DNA from 2 places in the Microbulbifer sp. CAU 1566 genome. Region 1 is predicted to be linked to the other one. Evidence: predicted binding sites of a transcription regulator. Region 1 holds the regulator's gene; the other holds the start of a gene.
The links. The regulator sigma-54, encoded in region 1, starts transcription at its own class of promoters, with help from an activator protein. The targets are predictions, from matches to a motif close to TGGCACANNNNTTGCNNT.

Region 1 (3,374 bases):
GCCACAACCAGCAAGCCCCGCGACAGCAAACATCAGCAAGACGAGGCGGTTGCATCCGCCCAGATACCGGAATTCACTATGCCGACGCTCAAAGCGTTACATCTCGCCAAGCAGTACAAAAAACGCAAAGTCGTCCAGGATGTCTCCGTGAGCGTGTCCAGTGGCCAGGTAGTTGGCCTTCTGGGGCCCAATGGCGCCGGCAAAACCACCTGTTTCTATATGATCGCCGGGCTGGTGCAGGCAGACGACGGCCAGGTGATGATCGACAGTGAAGACATCACCGGGCTGTCCATGCACGGCCGCGCCCGCAAAGGTATTGGCTACCTGCCCCAGGAAGCCTCCGTATTCCGCCGCCTGTCGGTGCAGGACAACATTCTCGCCATCCTGGAAACACGCAAGGACCTCAATCGCAGCCAGCGCAAAGAGCACCTGGAATCCCTGCTCGAAGAGTTCCATATCACGCACATCCGCGAGAGCCTCGGCATGGCGCTATCCGGCGGTGAGCGCCGCCGGGTTGAGATTGCCCGAGCCCTGGCCACCAACCCCGCCTTCGTGCTGCTGGATGAACCATTTGCCGGGGTGGACCCCATCTCCGTCAATGACATCAAACAGATCATCCGTCACCTGCGGGATCGCGGAATCGGCGTGCTCATCACCGACCACAATGTGCGCGAGACCCTGGATATCTGTGAAACCGCCTACATCGTCAGTGAGGGCCATATCATCGCCTCAGGCAACCCCAAAGACGTGGCCGAAAACAAGCAGGTGAAAGACGTCTATCTGGGACACGAATTCACCATCTGAGCACCATCACGTGTATTCATCAGCTTTTCTCACTCTTCGGCTGATGCCCATCACAATTTTGTAAAGAGTGACCAAAGGGACGAAATTTTTCGGCACACTTATTGCTTAACGTGCCTCTTGAGTTCCGTTTTGCCCCGGGGTAGTCTGCAGGAAATGAGCTTTCCGCCGCCGCTTCAAGCATCAAATTTGTCGCAGCGGCCCAACGCCAGATTTTTCTGCCGGCAAACTCCCTATGAAGCAGTCACTCCAGTTAAAACTCGGCACTCAGCTGACCATGACGCCACAGTTGCAACAGGCTATTCGCTTGCTGCAACTGTCGACGCTGGACCTGCAACAGGAAATCCAGTCCGCCCTGGATAGCAATCCGCTGCTGGAATCCGACTTCGAAGAACACACTGGCGAAGCCCCCCAGGAACAGAACACCCCCGCCACCTCCGAGCGCCAGGAGCGCGAAGCTGCCAACGCCGACAGCGTCCGCGAAGCGCAGGCCGAAGCCGGCGTGGACGGCGACTGGAACGGGGAAATTCCCGACGACCTGCCCGTCGACACCCGCTGGGACGATATCTACACCAACAGCAGCTACAGTGGCGGCGAGGCGGAAGAGTATGCGCTGGAGCAGCGCAATGCGGTCTCGGAGAGCCTGCAGGATCACCTGCTGTGGCAACTGAACCTCACCCCACTGACCGAAGGCGACAAGTTGATCGGCGAAGCCCTGATCGACGCCATTGCCCCTAACGGATTTCTGGATGCCGATCTGGATGAACTGGCCGCAGCGCTGAACGTAGAAACCGATGAAGTTCTGGCAGTACTGAAAACCATCCAGCACCTGGAACCGGTCGGATGCGGTGCCCGGGATCTGCGCGAGAGCCTGCTACTGCAACTGCGCCAGCTCCCCGAGCAGACACCCTGGCTGGCCCAAGCGCAGGCGATTGTCGGCCAACACCTGGACTTACTGGGCAAGCGGGACTTCCGCCAGCTCAGCCGCCGCACCCGCCTCAGCGAGATACAGCTGGGCGAGGTGATGCGCCTGATCCAGACACTCACGCCTTACCCGGGTGAAGCCTTCGGCGGCGAAGAGCCGCAATACGTGGTGCCGGATGTGATCGTCAGCCGCCGGGAACAGCGCTGGGTGGTGGAACTGAACCCGGAAACCACCCCCAAACTGCGCATCAACGACACATACGCGGCGCTGATCAAGCGCGCGGACAACTCCAATGAAAATAACTACCTGCGGGACAATCTGCAGGAGGCACGCTGGTTCCTGAAAAGCCTGCAGAGCCGCCATGAAACCCTGCTGAAGGTCGCCAGCTGTATCGTGGATAAACAGCGGGGGTTTTTCGAGCAGGGCCCGGAAGCCATGAAACCCATGGTACTGGCAAATATCGCCGAAACCATCGGCATGCACGAATCCACCATTTCCCGGGTCACCACGCAAAAATACATGCTTACGCCGCGCGGTGTATTCGAGCTCAAATACTTCTTCTCCAGCCATGTGAGCACCGACTCCGGTGAGGACGCCTCCTCCACCGCCATTCGCGCTCTGATTCGCAAGCTGGTGGATGCGGAGCAGCCACGCAAGCCACTGTCGGACAACAAGATCACCCAGGAGCTGGATGCCCAGGGCATCAAGGTGGCCCGCCGCACCGTGGCCAAATACCGCGAGTCCATGGGAATACCCTCCTCTAGCGAGCGAAAGCGACTGGTCTAACCAGACCAGTCACTAACTGGTGGCGCCACACCCCTCTCCCGGTCAGTTTCTGGACAACCAATGGCCAGACATTGAGTGTATCCTTCCATTCTGGCGCACTTCCTAGTAGGGTTGCCGCCCTGTGCGGGGGTGCCACCGGATGTGTTGTACCCTTTGAGGAGATTTCCATGCAGATCAATATCAGTGGCCACCATGTAGATGTTACTCCGGCCATTCGCGATTACTGCCTGACCAAACTGGACAAGCTCTCCCGCCACAATGACCTGATCACCAACGCCCAGGTCACTCTGTCCGTCGACAAACTTATCCAGAAAGCCGAGGCGCGGGTTCACGTGAACGGCAACAAGGATATTTTTGCGGATTCGGAATCTGAGGACATGTACGCAGCGATCGACTCGCTGTCCGACAAACTCGACCGACAGCTGCTGAAACACAAAGAAAAGTTACGCAGTCACCGGTAGTTTTCACTAGCCGTTAGACAACTGGCAACTTGCGGGCTCACGCCCGGCAGGTTGCGCCAGATCATTAGTAAGTTATGACACTGGAAGCATTACTCTCTCCCCGCCTAAGCCTTTGCCACCTGGCGGGGAGCAGCAAAAAAAAGCTGCTGCTCAATATCGCCCAGGCGATCTCAGAAGAATACCCCGATCTGGATTCCGACACCGTCTTCAACCAGTTGGTTGCCCGGGAGCGCCTGGGCTCCACCGGCATCGGTGAAGGCGTGGCCATTCCCCACTGTCGCCTGCCCGGCTGCGAGCGCCCGATTGGCGTCCTCTGCACCACATCGCCAGCAGTCGACTTCGATGCTATCGACCGCCAGCCCGTAGACCTGCTGTTTGCACTGCTGGTACCGGAAGACTCC
Region 2 (3,374 bases), on a different contig from region 1:
CCATATTGAATCGTTAGCAAGCGGCTTTATCCGCAACGCTGGCATGGCTTCTGGAGTCTTCGCCAAGCCGATCCCCAACCTGAATAATTTTCGCCGCGACATCCACCAGCTTCAGATTCATTTCCATCGCCCGCTGCTGCATGGTGCGATAAGCATCCTGCTCGCTCAATCGCAGCCTGCGCATCAGTACGCCCTTGGCGCGCTCTACCAGTTTCCGCTCGGTGAGTGCGCGGCGGGTTTCCTCCAGCTCTTCACTGACCCGGTGAATATGCGCGACCTGGGAGCGAATCAGCCCGTAGAGCGAATGCGCCAGGTTCTGGCCGTGTAAGGGCGGCACTCCGGCCGTGGAATCGCTCCCATAAAGCCCCGGCACCTGGGGATCAAACAACACCGCCAGCGCCGGTAGACGGCTCCAGTCGGCGGATTTCATCTGCTGTAACTGCGCATAGTGGTGCCCCAGCTCCGACTGCGCATCGGCAACCCGTTTGCGGCTCACCTTGAGCAAACGCGCGGCCATGGCGTCCTCCAGCCGGTGCATGGAATCAATACGCGCAGTGGCCAGTTGATACCAGACCTCACTGATATCCGCCGCAATCGGCTCACCGTCTTTCAGACCGGCGATGACCAGGCGCAGGCGCTGCAAATCCCGTGTCTCCTGGCTCTCCTCGATGGCCAGCCAGCGCGCCAGTTCAGTTTCCCCGGCATATTCGGAGAACAGTTCCAGACTGCGCAGTTGGCAAGCCTGCAAGTGAGAAAGACGGTGGTGCAGGCTTTCGTCAAACTGGCTGCCGGTAAAGCCAATCGCACCCCAGGCGCGCTCCTGTCCGGCAAATTCTTTGGCCTGCATAAAATTGAACAGGGCGACCAGCAATCGCGTTACCTGCGGGTCATCAGCCACATCGGCGGCCTCGAACACCACCGACAGCAGGCCGGCGATCAGCCGGCAAAAGGCATCGGTGGATTCCAGGGCACTGACTTCAAAGGCATCAATATGCCGGCGCAATTCCACCAGTTCATCCAGGCCGTGCAGTGAGTAGGCAATGCTGTTCAGCAGGCGCATATCCTGGGGGTTATGGCATCGGTCTGCCTGTAAATAGCGATCATGCAGCAAGCGGCGGAAGGCGACCTCGCTTTGGCCACAGCATTCAACCTGGGTGTCACGCAGGGCACTGAATCTGAAACCTGCGGAAACCAGGTAGATATTACTGATGCCCCGCTCCCGCTGTAGCTGGTGCACCAGGTCGGATACGGTGGTTACCAGCTCACAACTTCCGCTAAGCCGTTGCAGCGCCTGAATCTCTGCGCGCTTTGCGGCCAACAGAAACTGTTCAGCATCTTCACTGTGCTTGGGCATATCGGGGCTCCCGGGTAAACCAGAATGGGTAACCTTGATTCAGCAATAAACATTCCAGCCCAGCGCAGCACGATTTGTTCGGCATAGCGCGGCTCAGCTCGGCGTGAGAACTTTCTTGCGCACCGCGGATTTCGCAGCACCAAAATAGTGCACGAATAATGGAAGAGTGCGCCAGCTTCCTCAATATTCCTGCACCGGCCCCCTGTCTTTCACGCGATTCACACCGAATTGAAAAGTTGGCACCGAGATTGCTTTTATCTCTGGTGTAAAGATATTGCGCAGCGAATTGCGCAGCTCTTTCTGGGCGAAAGCCCGCTACAAACAAATACACTGGATAAAGGCGTCCATCACTTTCCGGCAGCGGCCGGTCTGTGTGGGCGCTTTTTTGTGCCTCGGAATTCTCAGTGACCCGCAGCTTTCGGTTTATTGCGAATCCCGCACAGGTGGATTCCCGATCCAACAACTTCCAATAAGGTGATCACCATGGCTTATCTCGCTCCATCAGAATTTGTGACCAAAATGGTCGATGCGGGGGAATCGAAGATTTACATGTCCACCCGCGACACCCTCGTTCGCGCCTATATGGCCGGTGCCATTCTCGCGCTGGCCGCCGTTTTTGCGGTAACGGTGGCGGTAGCCACCGGCTCCCATCTCGTCGGTTCCATCCTGTTCCCGGTGGGGTTCTGTATGTTGTACCTGATGGGTTTCGACCTGCTGACCGGGGTATTTGTACTCGCGCCGCTGGCGTGGCTCGACAGACGCCCAGGCGTCACCTGGGGCGGTATATTGCGCAACTGGGGGCTGGTGTTTGTGGGCAACTTTGGCGGTGCGCTGACTGTTGCGGTGATGATGGCGTTCGTGTTCACCATGGGTTTTAACACGGAACCCGGTGCCGTCGGCGCCAAGCTCGCTTCCGTAGGCGAGGCTCGCACCCTGGGATACGCGGAATACGGTGCAGCCGGCTGGTTTACCATTTTCCTGCGCGGCATGCTGTGTAACTGGATGGTATCCATGGGCGTGGTGGGTGCAATGATCTCCACCAATGTGAGCGGTAAAGTCATCGCCATGTGGATGCCAATCATGCTGTTCTTCTTTATGGCCTTCGAGCACTCGGTGGTGAATATGTTCCTGTTCCCCACGGCCATTATGATGGGCGGTGATTTCTCGGTGATGGATTACCTGATCTGGAACGAAATCCCCACAGCTCTGGGTAACCTGGTCGGCGGTCTCGCCTTCACCGGCCTGACACTCTTCACCACCCACTACAAAACCGCACCCAAGCGCCAGTTGACTGCAAAGAGCAGCGCAACGGGTAAAGAAGCGCTGGCCTGATGGTCACGCAAAGCCCCGCTGCTCGCGGGGCTTATTTTTTATGAACAATTCTCTTTTACTGGATGTCGGCCAGCACAGCAGTGCGGGCCTTAAACCGGAAAACCAAGACCACTGTGGTGCCTACCTGCCACCAGAGCCACTACTGGGCATGAAAGGTGCGGCGGTTGCGATTGCCGACGGTATCAGTTCGAGCAGTGTCAGTGCCATTGCCAGTGAAACGGCGATCAAAAGCTTTCTCGACGATTACTACTGCACCTCCGACGGCTGGAGTGTACAGAACGCCGCCGAGCAGGTGCTCAAGGCCACCAATGCCTGGCTCTATGGCCAGACCCAGCAGAGCCCCTTTCGTTTTGATAAAGACAAGGGCTACGTCTGCACCTTCAGTGCCGCGGTTTTCAAAGGCACCGAAGCCCATTTATTTCACCTCGGCGACTCGCGCATCTACCGCTTGCGCCGCGGCTCACTGGAACAACTCACTCACGACCACCGCCAGTGGCTGGGCGAACACAACAGTTACCTGAGCCGCGCCCTGGGTGTAACACAACACCTGGAACTGGATTACCGCAGGCTCACTCTGGAACCCGGCGATCTGTTTATCTTCACCACCGACGGCGTGCACGAGTCCCTCTCGCAACGGGCCCTGATCCAGCACTTGGACAACCCGTCCAGCTGCCTCGACACCAGCGCC

Region 2: the regulator sigma-54 is predicted to act here: its motif matches at 1,592-1,609, upstream of M0G74_RS14385 (formate/nitrite transporter family protein).

The regions. Positions count from the first base shown of each region.
Region 1 is NZ_JALNMG010000001.1:326,072-329,445, forward strand. It holds gene lptB (LPS export ABC transporter ATP-binding protein) at 79-804, shown strand; gene M0G74_RS01455 (RNA polymerase factor sigma-54) at 1,037-2,512, shown strand; gene raiA (ribosome-associated translation inhibitor RaiA) at 2,680-2,973, shown strand; gene ptsN (PTS IIA-like nitrogen regulatory protein PtsN) at 3,048-3,374, shown strand, end outside.
Region 2 is NZ_JALNMG010000005.1:347,864-351,237, forward strand. It holds gene M0G74_RS14380 (nitrate- and nitrite sensing domain-containing protein) at 14-1,354, opposite strand; gene M0G74_RS14385 (formate/nitrite transporter family protein) at 1,838-2,686, shown strand; gene M0G74_RS14390 (bifunctional protein-serine/threonine kinase/phosphatase) at 2,727-3,374, shown strand, end outside.